DNA from 3 places in the Peribacillus sp. FSL E2-0159 genome. Region 2 is predicted to be linked to each of the others. Evidence: a T-box and tRNA genes for the amino acid it is inferred to sense, from the RefSeq annotation. Region 2 holds a T-box; the other regions hold tRNA genes.
What was found. The T-box of region 2 lies ahead of serS (serine--tRNA ligase). A T-box ahead of a tRNA ligase gene usually reads a tRNA of that ligase, here a tRNA-Ser.
Positions count from the first base shown of each region.

Region 1: it has a tRNA-Ser gene. The T-box ahead of serS (serine--tRNA ligase) is inferred to sense a tRNA for this amino acid. The anticodon was not compared.
Region 3: it has a tRNA-Ser gene. The T-box ahead of serS (serine--tRNA ligase) is inferred to sense a tRNA for this amino acid. The anticodon was not compared.

Region 1 is NZ_CP152053.1:5,232,626-5,239,939, reverse strand. Features, by position in the region: rRNA gene NYE63_RS25665 (23S ribosomal RNA) at 1-2,148, shown strand, start outside; rRNA gene rrf (5S ribosomal RNA) at 2,267-2,382, shown strand; tRNA gene NYE63_RS25655 (tRNA-Val) at 2,394-2,469, shown strand; tRNA gene NYE63_RS25650 (tRNA-Thr) at 2,481-2,556, shown strand; tRNA gene NYE63_RS25645 (tRNA-Lys) at 2,577-2,652, shown strand; tRNA gene NYE63_RS25640 (tRNA-Leu) at 2,661-2,742, shown strand; tRNA gene NYE63_RS25635 (tRNA-Gly) at 2,751-2,825, shown strand; tRNA gene NYE63_RS25630 (tRNA-Leu) at 2,838-2,926, shown strand; tRNA gene NYE63_RS25625 (tRNA-Arg) at 2,936-3,012, shown strand; tRNA gene NYE63_RS25620 (tRNA-Pro) at 3,024-3,100, shown strand; tRNA gene NYE63_RS25615 (tRNA-Ala) at 3,118-3,193, shown strand; tRNA gene NYE63_RS25610 (tRNA-Met) at 3,222-3,298, shown strand; tRNA gene NYE63_RS25605 (tRNA-Ile) at 3,309-3,385, shown strand; tRNA gene NYE63_RS25600 (tRNA-Ser) at 3,408-3,500, shown strand; tRNA gene NYE63_RS25595 (tRNA-Met) at 3,604-3,677, shown strand; tRNA gene NYE63_RS25590 (tRNA-Asp) at 3,684-3,759, shown strand; tRNA gene NYE63_RS25585 (tRNA-Phe) at 3,782-3,857, shown strand; tRNA gene NYE63_RS25580 (tRNA-His) at 3,875-3,950, shown strand; tRNA gene NYE63_RS25575 (tRNA-Gly) at 3,955-4,028, shown strand; tRNA gene NYE63_RS25570 (tRNA-Ile) at 4,034-4,110, shown strand; tRNA gene NYE63_RS25565 (tRNA-Asn) at 4,123-4,197, shown strand; tRNA gene NYE63_RS25560 (tRNA-Ser) at 4,199-4,289, shown strand; tRNA gene NYE63_RS25555 (tRNA-Glu) at 4,293-4,364, shown strand; gene NYE63_RS25550 (TraR/DksA C4-type zinc finger protein) at 4,406-5,155, opposite strand; gene NYE63_RS25545 (1,4-dihydroxy-2-naphthoate polyprenyltransferase) at 5,309-6,229, opposite strand; gene NYE63_RS25540 (isochorismate synthase) at 6,530-7,314, shown strand, end outside.
Region 2 is NZ_CP152053.1:13,920-21,233, reverse strand. Features, by position in the region: gene serS (serine--tRNA ligase) at 1-1,256, opposite strand, end outside; T-box leader at 1,320-1,544, opposite strand; gene NYE63_RS00080 (D-alanyl-D-alanine carboxypeptidase family protein) at 1,614-2,933, opposite strand; gene guaB (IMP dehydrogenase) at 3,107-4,570, opposite strand; gene NYE63_RS00070 (YaaC family protein) at 4,682-5,647, shown strand; rRNA gene rrf (5S ribosomal RNA) at 5,728-5,843, opposite strand; rRNA gene NYE63_RS00060 (23S ribosomal RNA) at 5,910-7,314, opposite strand, start outside.
Region 3 is NZ_CP152053.1:807,065-814,378, reverse strand. Features, by position in the region: tRNA gene NYE63_RS04060 (tRNA-Leu) at 256-336, opposite strand; tRNA gene NYE63_RS04055 (tRNA-Cys) at 345-418, opposite strand; tRNA gene NYE63_RS04050 (tRNA-Gly) at 427-501, opposite strand; tRNA gene NYE63_RS04045 (tRNA-Gln) at 505-579, opposite strand; tRNA gene NYE63_RS04040 (tRNA-His) at 615-690, opposite strand; tRNA gene NYE63_RS04035 (tRNA-Trp) at 708-781, opposite strand; tRNA gene NYE63_RS04030 (tRNA-Tyr) at 792-875, opposite strand; tRNA gene NYE63_RS04025 (tRNA-Thr) at 892-967, opposite strand; tRNA gene NYE63_RS04020 (tRNA-Phe) at 975-1,050, opposite strand; tRNA gene NYE63_RS04015 (tRNA-Asp) at 1,063-1,138, opposite strand; tRNA gene NYE63_RS04010 (tRNA-Met) at 1,144-1,217, opposite strand; tRNA gene NYE63_RS04005 (tRNA-Val) at 1,321-1,396, opposite strand; tRNA gene NYE63_RS04000 (tRNA-Glu) at 1,412-1,486, opposite strand; tRNA gene NYE63_RS03995 (tRNA-Ser) at 1,497-1,588, opposite strand; tRNA gene NYE63_RS03990 (tRNA-Asn) at 1,594-1,668, opposite strand; rRNA gene rrf (5S ribosomal RNA) at 1,678-1,793, opposite strand; rRNA gene NYE63_RS03980 (23S ribosomal RNA) at 1,912-4,844, opposite strand; rRNA gene NYE63_RS03975 (16S ribosomal RNA) at 5,021-6,571, opposite strand; gene NYE63_RS03970 (nucleotidyltransferase-like protein) at 6,841-7,314, opposite strand, start outside.

The DNA of each region.
Region 1 (7,314 bases), 610 kb from region 2:
CGCACGTTGAAAAGTGCGGGGATGAGGTGTGGGTAGCGGAGAAATTCCAATCGAACCTGGAGATAGCTGGTTCTCTCCGAAATAGCTTTAGGGCTAGCCTCAAGATGAGAGTATTGGAGGTAGAGCACTGATTGGACTAGGGGCCCCCAACGGGTTACCGAATTCAGTCAAACTCCGAATGCCAAATACTTATTCTTGGGAGTCAGACTGCGAGTGATAAGATCCGTAGTCGAAAGGGAAACAGCCCAGACCACCAGCTAAGGTCCCAAAGTATACGTTAAGTGGAAAAGGATGTGGAGTTGCTTAGACAACCAGGATGTTGGCTCAGAAGCAGCCACCATTTAAAGAGTGCGTAATAGCTCACTGGTCGAGTGACTCCGCGCCGAAAATGTACCGGGGCTAAACGTATCACCGAAGCTGTGGATTGACACCGTATGGTGTCGATGGTAGGAGAGCGTTCTAAGGGCGTTGAAGTCAGACCGGAAGGACTGGTGGAGCGCTTAGAAGTGAGAATGCCGGTATGAGTAGCGAAAGAAGGGTGAGAATCCCTTCCACCGAATGCCTAAGGTTTCCTGAGGAAGGCTCGTCCGCTCAGGGTTAGTCGGGACCTAAGCCGAGGCCGAAAGGCGTAGGCGATGGACAACAGGTTGATATTCCTGTACCACCTATACATCGTTTGAACGATGGGGGGACGCAGAAGGATAGGGTAAGCGCGCTGTTGGATATGCGCGTCCAAGCAGTTAGGCCGGAAACGAGGCAAATCCCGTTTCCATTAAGGCGGAGCTGTGATGGCGAGGGAAATATAGTACCGAAGTTCCTGATTCCACGCTGCCAAGAAAAGCCTCTAGTGAGATGTAAGGTGCCCGTACCGCAAACCGACACAGGTAGGCGAGGAGAGAATCCTAAGGTGTGCGAGAGAACTCTCGTTAAGGAACTCGGCAAAATGACCCCGTAACTTCGGGAGAAGGGGTGCTTTTTAGGGTGAATAGCCCAGAAAAGCCGCAGTGAATAGGCCCAGGCGACTGTTTAGCAAAAACACAGGTCTCTGCGAAGCCGCAAGGCGAAGTATAGGGGCTGACACCTGCCCGGTGCTGGAAGGTTAAGGGGAGAGGTTAGCGCAAGCGAAGCTTTGAACCGAAGCCCCAGTAAACGGCGGCCGTAACTATAACGGTCCTAAGGTAGCGAAATTCCTTGTCGGGTAAGTTCCGACCCGCACGAAAGGTGTAACGATCTGGGCACTGTCTCAACGAGAGACTCGGTGAAATTATAGTACCTGTGAAGATGCAGGTTACCCGCGACAGGACGGAAAGACCCCGTGGAGCTTTACTGCAGCCTGATATTGAATTTTGGTACAGCTTGTACAGGATAGGTAGGAGCCTGAGAAGCCGGAGCGCTAGCTTCGGTGGAGGCGTTGGTGGGATACTACCCTGGCTGTATTGAAATTCTAACCCGCGCCCCTTATCGGGGTGGGAGACAGTGTCAGGTGGGCAGTTTGACTGGGGCGGTCGCCTCCTAAAGAGTAACGGAGGCGCCCAAAGGTTCCCTCAGAATGGTTGGAAATCATTCGTAGAGTGTAAAGGCACAAGGGAGCTTGACTGCGAGACCTACAAGTCGAGCAGGGACGAAAGTCGGGCTTAGTGATCCGGTGGTTCCGCATGGAAGGGCCATCGCTCAACGGATAAAAGCTACCCCGGGGATAACAGGCTTATCTCCCCCAAGAGTCCACATCGACGGGGAGGTTTGGCACCTCGATGTCGGCTCATCGCATCCTGGGGCTGTAGTCGGTCCCAAGGGTTGGGCTGTTCGCCCATTAAAGCGGTACGCGAGCTGGGTTCAGAACGTCGTGAGACAGTTCGGTCCCTATCCGTCGCGGGCGCAGGAAATTTGAGAGGAGCTGTCCTTAGTACGAGAGGACCGGGATGGACGCACCGCTGGTGTACCAGTTGTCTTGCCAAAGGCATAGCTGGGTAGCTACGTGCGGACGGGATAAGTGCTGAAAGCATCTAAGCATGAAGCCCCCCTCAAGATGAGATTTCCCATGGCGCAAGCTAGTAAGATCCCTGAAAGATGATCAGGTTGATAGGTCAGAGGTGGAAGCGTGGCGACATGTGGAGCTGACTGATACTAATAGATCGAGGACTTAACCAACGCTTTAAAAAAATGAAATACCTTCTTATTATCTAGTTTTGAAGGAATGAAAATTTCTTCTTGCATTTTCTCAAAAAGACGTTATAATAATATATGTCTTGAAAAAATGTAAACATTGTTTGGTGACGATAGCGAAGAGGTCACACCCGTTCCCATTCCGAACACGGCAGTTAAGCTCTTCAGCGCCGATGGTAGTTGGGGGTTTCCCCCTGTGAGAGTAGGACGTCGCCAAGCAGGTTTTATATGGAGGATTAGCTCAGCTGGGAGAGCATCTGCCTTACAAGCAGAGGGTCGGCGGTTCGATCCCGTCATCCTCCACCATTTTTACACCTGCCGGTGTAGCTCAACTGGTAGAGCAACTGACTTGTAATCAGTAGGTTGGGGGTTCAAGTCCTCTTGCCGGCACCATTTAAATTTAGTACAAGCACGAGCCATTAGCTCAGTTGGTAGAGCATCTGACTTTTAATCAGAGGGTCGAAGGTTCGAATCCTTCATGGCTCACCATTTTATATGCGGGTGTGGCGGAATTGGCAGACGCACCAGACTTAGGATCTGGCGCCGCAAGGCGTGGGGGTTCAAGTCCCTTCACCCGCATCTTTCATGCGGAAGTAGTTCAGTGGTAGAATACAACCTTGCCAAGGTTGGGGTCGCGGGTTCGAATCCCGTCTTCCGCTCCACTTTTCGTATGTGCCGGGGTGGCGGAACTGGCAGACGCACAGGACTTAAAATCCTGCGGTAGGTGACTACCGTACCGGTTCGATTCCGGTCCTCGGCACCATCATAATATGCGCCCGTAGCTCAATTGGATAGAGCATCTGACTACGAATCAGAAGGTTGTAGGTTCGACTCCCGCCGGGCGCACCATGTTTTTATTGCGGGAAGTAGCTCAGCTTGGTAGAGCACTTGGTTTGGGACCAAGGGGTCGCAGGTTCGAATCCTGTCTTCCCGACCACGTGATTTTTAATGAATGGGGCCTTAGCTCAGCTGGGAGAGCGCCTGCCTTGCACGCAGGAGGTCAGCGGTTCGATCCCGCTAGGCTCCACCATTTTTCAATCAGATACTTATATTATATTGGCGGTGTAGCTCAGCTGGCTAGAGCGTACGGTTCATACCCGTGAGGTCGGGGGTTCGATCCCCTCCGCCGCTACCAATAAATATAAGGACCTTTAGCTCAGCTGGTTAGAGCAGACGGCTCATAACCGTCCGGTCGTAGGTTCGAGTCCTACAAGGTCCACCATATTCATTTTTTTAAAAGCCGTGGAGGTATACCCAAGTTCGGCTGAAGGGATCGGTCTTGAAAACCGACAGGGGAGTCAAATCCCGCGGGGGTTCGAATCCCTCTACCTCCTCCATTTTTTTAAAAGCAGCAAGTTGTTTTGAAACCAGCCTTACATAAAGGAAGCGGACGAAACAATATACACGAAAACTTGATGCGAATCGTTTCATTATTACCGTCGCGGGGTGGAGCAGTCCGGTAGCTCGTCGGGCTCATAACCCGAAGGTCGCAGGTTCAAATCCTGTCCCCGCAATTATTAGGTCCCGTGGTGTAGCGGTTAACATGCCTGCCTGTCACGCAGGAGATCGCGGGTTCGATTCCCGTCGGGACCGCCATTCTTTAAATTTAATACATAGTGGCTCAGTAGCTCAGTCGGTAGAGCAAAGGACTGAAAATCCTTGTGTCGGCGGTTCGATTCCGTCCTGAGCCACCATATTTTAAAAAATTACGGCGATTGTGGCGAAGTGGTTAACGCACCTGATTGTGGTTCAGGCATTCGTGGGTTCGATTCCCATCAGTCGCCCCATTTCGCGGGTGTAGTTTAGTGGTAAAACCTCAGCCTTCCAAGCTGATGATGAGGGTTCGATTCCCTTCACCCGCTCCAAATATGGGCCTATAGCTCAGCTGGTTAGAGCGCACGCCTGATAAGCGTGAGGTCGATGGTTCGAGTCCATTTAGGCCCACCATATTCATATTGTTCCGCAGTAGCTCAGTGGTAGAGCATTCGGCTGTTAACCGAACGGTCGTAGGTTCGAGTCCTACCTGCGGAGCCATGGGGAAGTACTCAAGAGGCTGAAGAGGCGCCCCTGCTAAGGGTGTAGGTCGCGCGAGCGGCGCGAGGGTTCAAATCCCTCCTTCTCCGCCAGTTGGCCCGTTGGTCAAGCGGTTAAGACACCGCCCTTTCACGGCGGTAACACGGGTTCGAATCCCGTACGGGTCATAACAAAAAGGGAAGCATACATTCATGTATGCTTCTTTTTTTCATTTCTTTTCATTGATATAACTATCTTTTTGCTTATAGGGAATGTCTCCAAGATTGGATTCTATATTTTCTTCTTCCAGTGTATCTTCATATTCCTTTTGCTTTTTGCTCGGTATATCCACTCTATTTTTTCCTTCGATATCATTTGCGGCAAATCCTTCATACTCTTCAGGAAATCCGTTCGTTTCATCCTCGGTTTTATAAAGATCATTATAATTGCCATGATCGCCGGTATAATCAGATGGCGTTTCGGATGTACCGAATTTGGCAACTTCACCAAAGCTATCTTCTTTATCCATAATTTCAATTCCATGACGATTTTCAAAATGATCACCCTTGGATGGAATCAGTATATCCTCTTCCGCAGGTCGGTCTTGTGAAAGTGGCCGTTCTGGGGCATGCTCGACACAGTAGAGGGTGTTTGGAATCGCTTCAAGCCTCTCGATGGGGATTTCCATATTGCATGTTTTACAACGGCCATACGAACCTTCTTCTATGGCTTTCAAAGCTTCATCGATTTTCTCCATTTCGGATTGTGCATGCTCATCGAGTGCTTGATTCCTTTCCATCTCGAACAATTCGGTTCCTAGGTCAGCAGGATGATTATCATAGGATGATAATTCCCCTACGGATTCCGTCTGGCTTTTATCCAGAATGGATTGTTCATCATTTTGAATTCTATTGCTTAGCTCATTTTTTTCTTGAAGCAGTTCATTTTTGAATTTTTGCGTTTGTTGTTTCGTTGCCATATACGATTCACTCCTTCTAAAGTCCAAATCTCATTTTTTATTGGTAAGATGGTTGTATTATGTATTATCTATTACCCAAATCGGAGAATAGGAAAACAATATGGAACGGATGATAGAAAAAAGGACTGAGCGGATGAGCTCAGTCCTTGGAGATTATATAAGATAGCTGATGAATAATCCAATGGCCATGAGTAAGCCAAAGAAGGTGTTCGTTTGGGCCGTGGCTTTCATTGCTGGCACCATCGTGATCGGCTGCGTTTTACCTACGAAGCCTTTGATTGCGGACATGGCTTTCGGGATGCTTAGGAAGGCAAGGAGAATCCACGCCGTTACGCTTCCGATAAGGACTAGTCCAACAAGCCATAGATAAGAGAAAGCGAACATGATTGCCATGAATGTCAGGGCGTTTTTCCTGCCCATCACCACTGGCATCGTTTTTCGGCCATGCGCCTTATCCCCATCATGGTCACGTAAGTTATTGGATAAGTTGATCAACCCGACCAATATTCCACTTGGAATGGCAATTAAGATGGCTGTTGAAGAAACAAAACCGGTTTGAATGAAAAAGGCGATCAGGATTATCAAAAAGCCCATGAACAATCCAGAAAAAAGTTCCCCGAATGGTGTATATGAAATGGGCAGGGGACCGCCTGTATAAAGATAGCCGACAAGCATGCAAACCAGTCCTACTGCAGCAAGCCACCAAGATGATGCGGCACAGATATAGATGCCAAGTAACAAGGCGATGGCATACATGCCAAGGGCCAAGGTCATGATTAGTTTGGGGGTCATCCCATGACGGACGATCCCGCCGCCAATGCCTACGGATTCCTCTGTATCCAAGCCTCTCTTGAAATCATAGTATTCATTGAATAAATTGGTTGCAGCTTGAATCAGGATACTTGCAATCATCATGGCAGCGAATAGTAACCAATTCACTCCATCTTCCAAAAGTGCAATCACAGTTCCTAGTAAAACTGGGACAAAAGCTGCGGTTAGTGTATGTGGACGAATTAACTCCCACCAAATCTTCCAGGTCCGTTTAAGGGGAAGTCCGTCGTATTCTGTTTGCATTATTTCTCTCCTCAAAATCATTATTGGTTCTCTCGAAATTATAACAAATATTGAAATGTTGCACAAAAGGTTATCCTAATAAATGCAGGAAAAGTGGGTAAGGGTGATAATGGGAATTCATTTGATAGTACATTTCCAAAATTAAGGATATTTATCTACATTCGCTAAGATTCATATAATAAGGAAAAAAGCAGGAAAGAATCGGTCGGTAAAGGGGCGTTTTATTGACATGAGGTTGAAGTGAGGTGTATCTTTAAATAGGTTAAAAAGCTTTTAAAATGTACATTTGGGGGGATTTTTTTGGCTATCTCAGAGGAAACTGAACAGTTTCAGGGACTGGCTTCAGCTATACAAAAGGCGAAGGACTTGAATGATCAAGTTCTATTCAGTCATATTAAGAAAGTTAATTGCAACAACCCCCTTTCATTTTATCAAGCTGGAAGAGAACGGTACGCGGGTGAACGCTTTTTCTGGGAGGACCCTGCAAAGGAAATAACCATCACCGGTTTAGGCAATGTTAAGAAACTCAAAGCGGCATCGAATGCCGAACGTTATAGAGAAGTCGAAAAGAGCTGGATCAAACTGCAGAATACTGCTGTCAAAACAGGGGTGACCGATTTAGAAGCGACAGGTCCTTTACTGTTTGGGGGCTTTTCTTTTGATTATGAAACTGACAGTACGCTCCTTTGGAATCAGTTCGGGGACAACCTGTTTTATATACCTGCCTTCATGCTGTCAATAGTGGGGAAACAAGCTTACTTAACGACAAACTTACTTTGTTCGCCTGATGATTCAGAAAAACTCTTCATAGATATGATAAATGAACGGGAAGCTTTCCTTTTCGAAAGCTTGGATGGCAATGTATTGGGGGCAAATCCCCTGGTTATGCAGAGGGAAGTCGAACCTGAGGAATGGAAGCGGACGGTCGCAGAGGCCGTTCAGGAAATCAAGACGACAGATCTCGACAAGATCGTTTTGGCAAGGGAGCTTCGACTTGTTTTTGAACGTTCCATCGATTCAGGGAAAGTGCTTGAACAATTGATTGCTGAGCAGCCATTAAGCTATATTTTCAGTTTGGAGGCTGG
Region 2 (7,314 bases):
CCGCGCATATATGGACGTAATACTTCAGGAATGATAACACTGCCATCTTCCTGCTGATAATTTTCCAAAAGGGCTGCGACAGTTCGTCCGATTGCCAAACCTGATCCATTTAGAGTATGGACGTGTTCCGGTTTACCTTTTGCATCACGTCTGAAGCGGATATTGGCCCGTCTAGCCTGGAATGCTTCAAAGTTACTGCAAGAAGAAATTTCGCGGTACGTTCCATAACTCGGGATCCAAACCTCGATATCATACTTTTTAGCAGCAGTGAAACCAAGATCCCCCGTACACATGCTTAGCACTCGGTATGGAAGACCTAGCAATTGAAGGACCTTTTCCGCATGACCTGTGAGGTTTTCCAATTCTGCATAAGAATCTTCCGGCTTCACAAACTTCACTAACTCAACTTTATTGAACTGGTGCTGACGAATTAACCCGCGTGTATCACGACCAGCAGATCCTGCCTCTGAACGGAATGAAGCGCTGTATGCCGCATAGCTTATCGGCAGATCGTCCGTGCTCATGATTTCATCACGATGGAAATTTGTCACCGGGACTTCAGCTGTAGGAATCAAGAAGTAATCGTCACTTTCAATACGGAAAGCATCCTCTTCGAATTTTGGCAATTGACCTGTGCCAGTCATGCTTGCACGGTTCACCATATATGGTGGCAGCATTTCTTCATATCCGTGTTCCTCAACATGAAGGTCTAACATAAAGCTAATTAAAGCACGCTCTAATCGAGCACCAAGACCTCTATAAAATACAAATCGGCTTCCGGTCACTTTTGCTGCCCGTTCAAAATCCAGGATGCCTAGATCTCCAGCAACATCCCAGTGCGGTTTCGGTTCGAACTTGAATTCCGGTAACTCTCCCCATTTACGGATTTCGACATTATCGTCTTCCGTCTCACCAACAGGCACACTTTCATGCGGAATATTCGGAATGGAAAGAAGTAATGTTTCTAACTGGGCTTCCACTTCACGAAGTTCATCATCGAATCCTTTGATACGATCACCAACTTCGCGCATTTCAGCAATCAACTGATCTGCATCTTTTTTCTCCCGTTTCAATACGGCCACTTGCTGTGAAACTTCATTTCTTTGGCTTTTCAACTTTTCCGTATCAGCAATCAAAGTCCGACGCTTTACATCCAGTTCCTCGAATTTACCTAAATCGGTTAAATCTTCTCCTCTAAATTGCAATACACGCTTCACTTCTTCAAAATTATTTCTTACATATTTCAAATCCAACATTTTCAGTTCCTCCTTAATATTTTGATGATTTATCAAAGAACGCAAAAAACTCCCGTCCCCTGAAGAAGGGACGAGAGTTAACCCGCGTTGCCACCCTAGTTGAAGGCCTACGAAAAGCGCCTACCACTTATCACGATAACGGCTTTTAACCGAAAGTATTTACTGACCCAAAAGGCTTTCCATACTCTGCTCCAGGAGGGATTCACAAAACTCTCACACCGATTTCCACCAGCCATCGGCTCTCTATAGAAAGAAATACTTGTTACTATTTCCTGTCATTGCTTTCTTATATAATCAGATTGTTTTCCATAATGTACTATAATTTTATACATTTCGCAACCGTTTTATACGCGAAACTTAAAACCAGCCTTTAACAGTAGAAGCTACACTGCTCCATACGTCACCAAAGAATCCGCCAACAGCTCGCATTGATAATACGAACCAGTTTGCCTTTTCGACAGATTCAGCAGCTACAACGTTAACCTTCACTGGATCGCCGTTAATGTACCCGTAATCTTCTCCTTTTTTAGGAGTAACTGTGATGTAACCAAGCTTTTCACCTTTTTTGATTGGTGCAGTAAGCTTACCATCATCATTCAATTTGTTTTTATCGATCACTAAGTCTGTTTTATAGTTATCTTTCTCACCATTTTCAACAAGTAGCTCGATTGCTTTTTCAGATTGAATCTTAACGTTTTTTTCCTTGCCTTTTACTACTGAAAGTGTTTCTTTCCCTTTCACCTGGTAATTAGCTGGAAGGACTTTTTCCTTTTTAAAGGTTGCATAAGCATAGTTCATAAGCTTAGTGCTATCCGCAAAACGTTCATTTTTATTAGTCGACTTCATAACCACCGTGATATAGCGCTGACCGTCCCGGATAACCGTCCCTGTGTGGCCATATCCGGCAAAGTCAGTAGATCCCGTTTTTAGTCCATCTACACCCTTATATTCAAATATCAGGCCAGGTAACATCCAGTTGAAGTTCGGATATTCTTTGCCATCACGGAATTTCAATTTAGGAATGCTGGCGATTTTCAACACTTCCGGATAATCGTTTATTAAACGATAAGCAAGAAGTGCAGTATCTTTTGCTGTCATGATATTTTCATCATCTTCATCACCTGAAGGATACTGCCCTAATAAATCGCTGTTATTCAAACCGCTGGCGTTAACGAATTTATGGTTTTTCAAACCTAATTCCTTTGCTTTTTCGTTCATTAACTTTACGAAGCTCTTTTCACTTCCAGAAACTAGCTGTGCTAAAGCTACTGTTGCCGCATTTCCGGAATAGACGGCCATAGCTTGGTATAGTTCTTTAACTGTATAATCTTCACCTTCTGTTAACCCAACATTCGACAAATTGGGTGCTTTTGAAAGGTCATGTACGTATTTATTTATTTTAACTTTCTGATCCCAACTGATTTTCCCATTTTCAATTGACTCCATTATGATGTACTCTGTCATCATTTTAGACATGGATGCAATCCCTAATACTTTATCGGCATTTTTTTCATACACGATTTGTCCTGTTTCACCATCAATGATGATGGCTGCCTCTGCTTTTAAACCTAAATTATCAGATTCAGCAACAGCTTCCCCCGGTTGATAGGCAAATTGCGACATAACAAGAACTAAAACAAAAGTGAAAATGAGGGTCATCTTGCTGATTTTTTTCAATTTCCAATACCTCCAACTTTTAAGCTAATCTCTATAACAAAGAAGAAACTTTATGTAATTCCCTTGACACCTTGTCTAGTTTATCACAGAAAAAATAAAAAAAATAGACAGAGTAATCGCAGACTCTGTCTATTTTAACAATAAATTTTAATGACGATTATATGTTAAATTCATTACATTGAGTAGTTCGGTGCTTCTTTTGTAATTTGGACATCATGAGGATGGCTCTCCCTTAATCCGGCACCGGTCATTTTAACGAATTGAGAGTTTTCTCTCAATTCTTCCAATGTGGCTGTACCGCAATATCCCATACCTGAACGAATGCCGCCAATCAGTTGGAAAATGGTATCTGAAAGAGGTCCTTTGTATGGAAGGCGCCCTTCGATGCCTTCCGGTACGAATTTCTTGTTATCTTCTTGGAAGTAACGATCCTTAGATCCCTTTTCCATTGCAGCAACAGAGCCCATACCCCGATACACTTTAAAACGGCGACCTTGGAAAATTTCCGTTTCGCCTGGGCTTTCAGTTACACCGGCAAGCATACTGCCAAGCATTACTGCATGTCCCCCTGCAGCTAGGGCTTTTACGATATCACCAGAGTATTTGATTCCGCCATCAGCGATAATCGTTTTACCATGTTTTCTTGCTTCAGTCGCACAATCGAAGACTGCCGTGATTTGTGGAACACCTACACCGGCTACAACCCTTGTCGTACAGATTGATCCTGGTCCGATTCCCACTTTCACTACATCAGCGCCTGCTTCAATCAATGCCTTCGTTCCTTCAGCTGTTGCCACATTACCGGCAATGATCGTCAATTCAGGATATGTCCCGCGGATTTCCTTCACCATTTCAAGGACACCTTCTGAATGACCGTGAGCAGTATCAAGTACAATTGCATCGACATGGGACTTAACTAGCATTTCGACACGCTTCATTGTGTCCTTAGTCACGCCGACTGCAGCACCTGCAAGTAATCTTCCTTGCTTATCTTTCGCCGAATTCGGGAACTCAATGACTTTCTCGATATCCTTGATCGTAATAAGTCCTTTAAGAACTCCATTATCGTCCACAAGGGGAAGCTTTTCAATTTTGTATTTTTGAAGAATCTTCTCTGCTTGTTCCAAGTTAGTTCCCACTGGCGCTGTGACCAGATTCTCTACAGTCATGACACTGGAAATCTTCAAGGAAAAATCGGAAATAAATCGCAAATCACGGTTTGTAATGATACCCACAAGTTTTTGATCCTCTACATTGTTGACTACAGGAACACCTGAAATGCGATATTTACCCATTAAATGCTCTGCATCGAATACTTGGTGATCTGGCGTTAAGAAAAATGGATCGGTAATTACACCGCTCTCTGAACGCTTTACTTTATCCACCAGTTCAGCTTGTGCTTCAATGGACATATTCTTATGAATGATACCCAATCCGCCTTGACGAGCCATGGCAATTGCCATCTCAGCTTCTGTCACGGTATCCATTCCTGCACTGATGATAGGAAGGTTGAGCTTTAAGTTTTCAGCTAAGTTGACTTGAAGGTTAACATCTTTCGGCAAAACCTCTGATTTCGCTGGAATTAATAGGACATCATCAAAGGTTAAACCTTCTTTTGCAAATTTATTTTCCCACATTATTTTCCCCTCCTGCTTAAAAATATTATTTGTAGGTTATCAATAGGACATACTACTGTCAAGAAGAGAAATAAAAGTTTGATTATTCTATTAATTCGGAGGATAGCTGCAATGCCTGAAAACAATGATAATTTCGATAAATATACACCTTTTTTTTCCGCATCTTCCTCACAACTTTTTTTACAAAAATGTTACACACATAAAAAAATAGCAGAAGCGGAAATAAAAAGTTACGATAATTGTTATCCATTTATTTACCATCTTGAACATGCTAAAACTTATTATAATCAGGCTGCCATTGCACCACTTTCCATACAACCAATCCTAACATTTTATGGATTCGCCCAATTGTTAAAGGCTTGTCTGCTCACGATTGATCCTAACTATCCGGAATCAACTTCGATGCTTGCCCATGGGGTAACTACGAGAAAAAAGAAAAAACAACAATATGAATTTTTAAAGGACGAAGTGAAAACGCAAAAGAATGGACTTTTCACCTGCATCGCCGAAAAGTTATTTCATATCAAGCATCTGGAAGGTGAAAAATTTTCCATGGGAACATTATTGAAGGAAATCCCTGATATGCAAAACTTTACATGGTCGATTTCCAAGAAAAATTTCGTCGCCATGTTACCCTCTTCTAATGGTTTTCAATTACCCTCAGCCGTATTGGATAGCTATCAAATGTCCAGCAGCAGATTGGAAGAGTTTTTAAAAGCTAAAACGAATCAAGTTAACAGTATTTCAGAAGCTTCTGGGACACTGCATTTAAAAACAGATGGCATTCCCATTCATAATGCTACTTCTCCAATACGGTATAATTTGGAAGAAGGTCAGTTCATGCTATCACTAAATAAAGATTCGACAGCTTTTTCATTACCTGAACTTTTGATCCATTATTTGATTTCTTATAATCTTAGCATAATAGCTCGTTATGAAACAGAATGGTGGGCTGAGCTGCTGAAAACCATGCCTAATGACGATTACCCTTGCATTGTACAATTCCTTAAAATAAGCCAAGCTAAGGTGCCATTCTTAATATTTGAATGGATTAAGTCCGAGAGGTTCCACTTTTGATCCTTCCAACACCCAATTGGTGAATTGATCTGTTCCGAAACGACGAAAAAGACCAGCCGGATGGCTGATCTTTTTAAATGGCTTGGCGGCGTCCTACTCTCACAGGGGGAAACCCCCAACTACCATCGGCGCTGAAGAGCTTAACTGCCGTGTTCGGAATGGGAACGGGTGTGACCTCTTCGCTATCGCCACCAAACATATCAGGAACGTTGTTCCTTCAAAACTAGATAATAAGAAGAAGGTGTTTCATTTTTTTAAAGCGTTGGTTAAGTCCTCGATCTATTAGTATCAGTCAGCTCCACATGTCGCCACGCTTCCACCTCTGACCTATCAACCTGATCATCTTTCAGGGATCTTACTAGCTTGCGCCATGGGAAATCTCATCTTGAGGGGGGCTTCATGCTTAGATGCTTTCAGCACTTATCCCGTCCGCACGTAGCTACCCAGCTATGCCTTTGGCAAGACAACTGGTACACCAGCGGTGCGTCCATCCCGGTCCTCTCGTACTAAGGACAGCTCCTCTCAAATTTCCTGCGCCCGCGACGGATAGGGACCGAACTGTCTCACGACGTTCTGAACCCAGCTCGCGTACCGCTTTAATGGGCGAACAGCCCAACCCTTGGGACCGACTACAGCCCCAGGATGCGATGAGCCGACATCGAGGTGCCAAACCTCCCCGTCGATGTGGACTCTTGGGGGAGATAAGCCTGTTATCCCCGGGGTAGCTTTTATCCGTTGAGCGATGGCCCTTCCATGCGGAACCACCGGATCACTAAGCCCGACTTTCGTCCCTGCTCGACTTGTAGGTCTCGCAGTCAAGCTCCCTTGTGCCTTTACACTCTACGAATGATTTCCAACCATTCTGAGGGAACCTTTGGGCGCCTCCGTTACTCTTTAGGAGGCGACCGCCCCAGTCAAACTGCCCACCTGACACTGTCTCCCACCCCGATAAGGGGCGCGGGTTAGAATTTCAATACAGCCAGGGTAGTATCCCACCAACGCCTCCACCGAAGCTAGCGCTCCGGCTTCTCAGGCTCCTACCTATCCTGTACAAGCTGTACCAAAATTCAATATCAGGCTGCAGTAAAGCTCCACGGGGTCTTTCCGTCCTGTCGCGGGTAACCTGCATCTTCACAGGTACTATAATTTCACCGAGTCTCTCGTTGAGACAGTGCCCAGATCGTTACACCTTTCGTGCGGGTCGGAACTTACCCGACAAGGAATTTCGCTACCTTAGGACCGTTATAGTTACGGCCGCCGTTTACTGGGGCTTCGGTTCAAAGCTTCGCTTGCGCTAACCTCTCCCCTTAACCTTCCAGCACCGGGCAGGTGTCAGCCCCTATACTTCGCCTTGCGGCTTCGCAGAGACCTGTGTTTTTGCTAAACAGTCGCCTGGGCCTATTCACTGCGGCTTTTCTGGGCTATTCACCCTAAAAAGCACCCCTTCTCCCGAAGTTACGGGGTCATTTTGCCGAGTTCCTTAACGAGAGTTCTCTCGCACACCTTAGGATTCTCTCCTCGCCTACCTGTGTCGGTTTGCGGTACGGGCACCTTACATCTCACTAGAGGCTTTTCTTGGCAGCGTGGAATCAGGAACTTCGGTACTATATTTCCCTCGCCATCACAGCTCCGCCTTAATGGAAACGGGATTTGCCTCGTTTCCGGCC
Region 3 (7,314 bases), 790 kb from region 2:
ATAGCATGAAGAGTTCGTCAAAGTTGAAACTATCGTGGATTACTTCGGATTGGATAACTTTCATTTCGCGTTGATTAAGTTGATTATTACGACGTGCCATAAATATCGCCTCATTCCGATTAGTTAGCGATACTACGCACACGATTGACTGCGCACGATAATTTACGTCGAGTCGCGTAATTTACGCAAATAAAAAACGTTCCCTACCGAAGTAGAGAACGCTGACGTCACCGAATTTAAGGCAACTTCTTTTGATACCGGTGGCCGGGGTCGAACCGGCACTCCAGAGGAACACGATTTTGAGTCGTGCGCGTCTGCCAATTCCGCCACACCGGCATGTTTGTTGGAGGCGGCAACCGGAATCGAACCGGTGGTAAAGGTTTTGCAGACCTCTGCCTTACCGCTTGGCTATGCCGCCAACGTTTTTGGAGCGAAAGACGGGATTCGAACCCGCGACCCCAACCTTGGCAAGGTTGTATTCTACCACTGAACTACTTTCGCATATGGCTGGGCTAGAAGGGATCGAACCTTCGCATGACGGAATCAAAATCCGTTGCCTTACCGCTTGGCTATAGCCCATTAACGTTGTAATCATTATATCATGTTTTATTAAATGGGGCGACTGATGGGAATCGAACCCACGAATGCCTGAACCACAATCAGGTGCGTTAACCACTTCGCCACAACCGCCATTATAGGATTGAAATTGGCAGGGGTAGTAGGACTCGAACCCACACTGGAGGTTTTGGAGACCTCTGTTCTACCTTTAAACTATACCCCTGTAAGAAAAATGGTGGAGGGGGGCAGATTCGAACTGCCGAACCCGAAGGAGCGGATTTACAGTCCGCCGCGTTTAGCCACTTCGCTACCCCTCCGCATATGGATGAAACATGGTGCCGGCAAGAGGACTTGAACCCCCAACCTACTGATTACAAGTCAGTTGCTCTACCAGTTGAGCTACACCGGCACTACTATGGTGGCTCAGGACGGAATCGAACCGCCGACACAAGGATTTTCAGTCCTTTGCTCTACCGACTGAGCTACTGAGCCAAACAATAAAAATGGCGGTCCCGACGGGAATCGAACCCGCGATCTCCTGCGTGACAGGCAGGCATGTTAACCGCTACACCACGGGACCATAGATTGCGGGGACAGGATTTGAACCTGCGACCTTCGGGTTATGAGCCCGACGAGCTACCGGACTGCTCCACCCCGCGACGGTAATAATGTTGCTATTATGCATCAAGTTTTCGTGTTGAGCGTTTCAATGAGTTGAGTAATCAATCCGTTAAAGAGAAACAACCTGATCTTATTGAAAAATGGTGGAGGATGACGGGATCGAACCGCCGACCCTCTGCTTGTAAGGCAGATGCTCTCCCAGCTGAGCTAATCCTCCAATATGTTGTCTAAATGGTGACCCGTACGGGATTCGAACCCGTGTTACCGCCGTGAAAGGGCGGTGTCTTAACCGCTTGACCAACGGGCCAGGTATAAAATGGCGGAGAGCAAGGGATTTGAACCCTTGAGACAGGGTTACCCGTCTACACGATTTCCAATCGTGCTCCTTCGGCCACTCGGACAGCTCTCCAATAATGGCTCCGCAGGTAGGACTCGAACCTACGACCGTTCGGTTAACAGCCGAATGCTCTACCACTGAGCTACTGCGGAACAATATCAGCTTGGCGACGTCCTACTCTCACAGGGGGAAACCCCCAACTACCATCGGCGCTGAAGAGCTTAACTGCCGTGTTCGGAATGGGAACGGGTGTGACCTCTTCGCTATCGTCACCAAACAATGTTTACATTTTTTCAAGACATATATTATTATAACGTCTTTTTGAGAAAATGCAAGAAGAAATTTTCATTCCTTCAAAACTAGATAATAAGAAGGTATTTCATTTTTTTAAAGCGTTGGTTAAGTCCTCGATCTATTAGTATCAGTCAGCTCCACATGTCGCCACGCTTCCACCTCTGACCTATCAACCTGATCATCTTTCAGGGATCTTACTAGCTTGCGCCATGGGAAATCTCATCTTGAGGGGGGCTTCATGCTTAGATGCTTTCAGCACTTATCCCGTCCGCACGTAGCTACCCAGCTATGCCTTTGGCAAGACAACTGGTACACCAGCGGTGCGTCCATCCCGGTCCTCTCGTACTAAGGACAGCTCCTCTCAAATTTCCTGCGCCCGCGACGGATAGGGACCGAACTGTCTCACGACGTTCTGAACCCAGCTCGCGTACCGCTTTAATGGGCGAACAGCCCAACCCTTGGGACCGACTACAGCCCCAGGATGCGATGAGCCGACATCGAGGTGCCAAACCTCCCCGTCGATGTGGACTCTTGGGGGAGATAAGCCTGTTATCCCCGGGGTAGCTTTTATCCGTTGAGCGATGGCCCTTCCATGCGGAACCACCGGATCACTAAGCCCGACTTTCGTCCCTGCTCGACTTGTAGGTCTCGCAGTCAAGCTCCCTTGTGCCTTTACACTCTACGAATGATTTCCAACCATTCTGAGGGAACCTTTGGGCGCCTCCGTTACTCTTTAGGAGGCGACCGCCCCAGTCAAACTGCCCACCTGACACTGTCTCCCACCCCGATAAGGGGCGCGGGTTAGAATTTCAATACAGCCAGGGTAGTATCCCACCAACGCCTCCACCGAAGCTAGCGCTCCGGCTTCTCAGGCTCCTACCTATCCTGTACAAGCTGTACCAAAATTCAATATCAGGCTGCAGTAAAGCTCCACGGGGTCTTTCCGTCCTGTCGCGGGTAACCTGCATCTTCACAGGTACTATAATTTCACCGAGTCTCTCGTTGAGACAGTGCCCAGATCGTTACACCTTTCGTGCGGGTCGGAACTTACCCGACAAGGAATTTCGCTACCTTAGGACCGTTATAGTTACGGCCGCCGTTTACTGGGGCTTCGGTTCAAAGCTTCGCTTGCGCTAACCTCTCCCCTTAACCTTCCAGCACCGGGCAGGTGTCAGCCCCTATACTTCGCCTTGCGGCTTCGCAGAGACCTGTGTTTTTGCTAAACAGTCGCCTGGGCCTATTCACTGCGGCTTTTCTGGGCTATTCACCCTAAAAAGCACCCCTTCTCCCGAAGTTACGGGGTCATTTTGCCGAGTTCCTTAACGAGAGTTCTCTCGCACACCTTAGGATTCTCTCCTCGCCTACCTGTGTCGGTTTGCGGTACGGGCACCTTACATCTCACTAGAGGCTTTTCTTGGCAGCGTGGAATCAGGAACTTCGGTACTATATTTCCCTCGCCATCACAGCTCCGCCTTAATGGAAACGGGATTTGCCTCGTTTCCGGCCTAACTGCTTGGACGCGCATATCCAACAGCGCGCTTACCCTATCCTTCTGCGTCCCCCCATCGTTCAAACGATGTATAGGTGGTACAGGAATATCAACCTGTTGTCCATCGCCTACGCCTTTCGGCCTCGGCTTAGGTCCCGACTAACCCTGAGCGGACGAGCCTTCCTCAGGAAACCTTAGGCATTCGGTGGAAGGGATTCTCACCCTTCTTTCGCTACTCATACCGGCATTCTCACTTCTAAGCGCTCCACCAGTCCTTCCGGTCTGACTTCAACGCCCTTAGAACGCTCTCCTACCATCGACACCATACGGTGTCAATCCACAGCTTCGGTGATACGTTTAGCCCCGGTACATTTTCGGCGCGGAGTCACTCGACCAGTGAGCTATTACGCACTCTTTAAATGGTGGCTGCTTCTGAGCCAACATCCTGGTTGTCTAAGCAACTCCACATCCTTTTCCACTTAACGTATACTTTGGGACCTTAGCTGGTGGTCTGGGCTGTTTCCCTTTCGACTACGGATCTTATCACTCGCAGTCTGACTCCCAAGAATAAGTATTTGGCATTCGGAGTTTGACTGAATTCGGTAACCCGTTGGGGGCCCCTAGTCCAATCAGTGCTCTACCTCCAATACTCTCATCTTGAGGCTAGCCCTAAAGCTATTTCGGAGAGAACCAGCTATCTCCAGGTTCGATTGGAATTTCTCCGCTACCCACACCTCATCCCCGCACTTTTCAACGTGCGTGGGTTCGGGCCTCCATTCAGTGTTACCTGAACTTCACCCTGGACATGGGTAGATCACCTGGTTTCGGGTCTACGACCTCATACTCATTCGCCCTATTCAGACTCGCTTTCGCTGCGGCTCCGTCTTATCAACTTAACCTCGCATGAAATCGTAACTCGCCGGTTCATTCTACAAAAGGCACGCCATTACCCATTAACGGGCTTTGACTACTTGTAGGCACACGGTTTCAGGATCTATTTCACTCCCCTTCCGGGGTGCTTTTCACCTTTCCCTCACGGTACTGGTTCACTATCGGTCACTAGGGAGTATTTAGCCTTGGGAGATGGTCCTCCCTGCTTCCGACGGGATTTCTCGTGTCCCGCCGTACTCAGGATCCACTCAGGAGGGAACGAAGTTTCAACTACAGGGTTTTTACCTTCTTTGACGGACCTTTCCAGATCACTTCATTTACCCCGTTCCTTTGTAACTCCATGTTGAGTGTCCTACAACCCCAAGAGGCAAGCCTCTTGGTTTGGGCTAATTCCGTTTCGCTCGCCGCTACTCAGGAAATCGCATTTGCTTTCTCTTCCTCCGGGTACTTAGATGTTTCAGTTCCCCGGGTCTGCCTTCAGTACCCTATGTATTCAGGTAAAGATACTGTTCCATTACGAACAGTGGGTTTCCCCATTCGGAAATCTCCGGATCAAAGCTTACTTACAGCTCCCCGAAGCATATCGGTGTTAGTCCCGTCCTTCATCGGCTCCTAGTGCCAAGGCATCCACCGTGCGCCCTTTCTAACTTAACCGTTAAAAAAGATCTTACAGATGCTTTGAAAAAAATTAATTGCCTTCTATCTATTATCTAGTTTTCAAGGAACAAAGCAGAAAGAATCCATCACATCGTGATGCTTGTCTTTCTTATTTGAATGAATTACTCATTCAAAACTGAACAAAACAAAAGCGCTCTCGTAATTATCCTTAGAAAGGAGGTGATCCAGCCGCACCTTCCGATACGGCTACCTTGTTACGACTTCACCCCAATCATCTGTCCCACCTTAGGCGGCTGGCTCCATAAAGGTTACCTCACCGACTTCGGGTGTTACAAACTCTCGTGGTGTGACGGGCGGTGTGTACAAGGCCCGGGAACGTATTCACCGCGGCATGCTGATCCGCGATTACTAGCGATTCCGGCTTCATGTAGGCGAGTTGCAGCCTACAATCCGAACTGAGAATGGCTTTATGGGATTCGCTTACCTTCGCAGGTTTGCAGCCCTTTGTACCATCCATTGTAGCACGTGTGTAGCCCAGGTCATAAGGGGCATGATGATTTGACGTCATCCCCACCTTCCTCCGGTTTGTCACCGGCAGTCACCTTAGAGTGCCCAACTGAATGCTGGCAACTAAGATCAAGGGTTGCGCTCGTTGCGGGACTTAACCCAACATCTCACGACACGAGCTGACGACAACCATGCACCACCTGTCACTCTGTCCCCCGAAGGGGAAAGCCCTATCTCTAGGGTTGTCAGAGGATGTCAAGACCTGGTAAGGTTCTTCGCGTTGCTTCGAATTAAACCACATGCTCCACCGCTTGTGCGGGCCCCCGTCAATTCCTTTGAGTTTCAGCCTTGCGGCCGTACTCCCCAGGCGGAGTGCTTAATGCGTTAGCTGCAGCACTAAAGGGCGGAAACCCTCTAACACTTAGCACTCATCGTTTACGGCGTGGACTACCAGGGTATCTAATCCTGTTTGCTCCCCACGCTTTCGCGCCTCAGTGTCAGTTACAGACCAGAAAGTCGCCTTCGCCACTGGTGTTCCTCCAAATCTCTACGCATTTCACCGCTACACTTGGAATTCCACTTTCCTCTTCTGCACTCAAGTTCCCCAGTTTCCAATGACCCTCCACGGTTGAGCCGTGGGCTTTCACATCAGACTTAAGGAACCACCTGCGCGCGCTTTACGCCCAATAATTCCGGACAACGCTTGCCACCTACGTATTACCGCGGCTGCTGGCACGTAGTTAGCCGTGGCTTTCTGGTTAGGTACCGTCAAGGTACCAGCAGTTACTCTGGTACTTGTTCTTCCCTAACAACAGAACTTTACGACCCGAAGGCCTTCTTCGTTCACGCGGCGTTGCTCCGTCAGACTTTCGTCCATTGCGGAAGATTCCCTACTGCTGCCTCCCGTAGGAGTCTGGGCCGTGTCTCAGTCCCAGTGTGGCCGATCACCCTCTCAGGTCGGCTACGCATCGTCGCCTTGGTGAGCCATTACCTCACCAACTAGCTAATGCGCCGCGGGCCCATCTATAAGTGACAGCGTAAACCGTCTTTCCATCTTCTCTCATGCGAGAAAAGAACGTATCCGGTATTAGCTCCGGTTTCCCGAAGTTATCCCAGTCTTATAGGCAGGTTGCCCACGTGTTACTCACCCGTCCGCCGCTAATCTCAGGGAGCAAGCTCCCGTCGATTCGCTCGACTTGCATGTATTAGGCACGCCGCCAGCGTTCGTCCTGAGCCAGGATCAAACTCTCCGAAGAAATGTTTGACTTGCTCATTTGCTTTTTGATAGTGTGTGCTCACTTAAAATTTAACGTTGGCGCTTTGTTTTGTTCAGTTTTCAAAGAGCAATTTCGTTGTCGTTTACTTCGTAAGCGACTTTTACATCTTACCATGTCTCCAACTCTGTTGTCAACATGTTTTTTAAGTTTTTTTTGTTTTGATGAAGCTGCGAAAGCTGATGTCCCGCAGCGACATGTATTAATATAACACCTATATTATTAATGGTCAACAATAAAATCGCATTTTTTTAAAAGTTTTTTGACACCCGATAAAACCGATGATATACCTCGTGCCCTTTTGTCTCCGCTTTGATTACTTCGATTACCTTCTTCTCTATCAAATATTCCAATAAAACACCTAGGTCGACTGAATAAAACTTAACTTCCGGATGATCCATAAGCTCCGCAATCGTCCACGGATCTTCTTTCGTCCCCATTATCTCAACCAAATGCTGTGAACCTGCATTCGTCCTCGAATAAATAAGAAATTCACTAGCAAGGAATAGTAGCTCCAATCTTTTTTCGAGAGTTTCATCACTGCTGATCAATTCTTTATACAACTTGAAGATTTCGGGTTCCATATGCTTCACTTGGTTCCAGACCGTAACCTCCGGATAAAAGCCTTGTTCAATTATTTCCAAACGGGCCAAGTGATGCAGTGAATGAACGATATGGTTGTATGCCTCAAGATAATGGCCTTTTTCAAAGAAGCTTTTCCCATC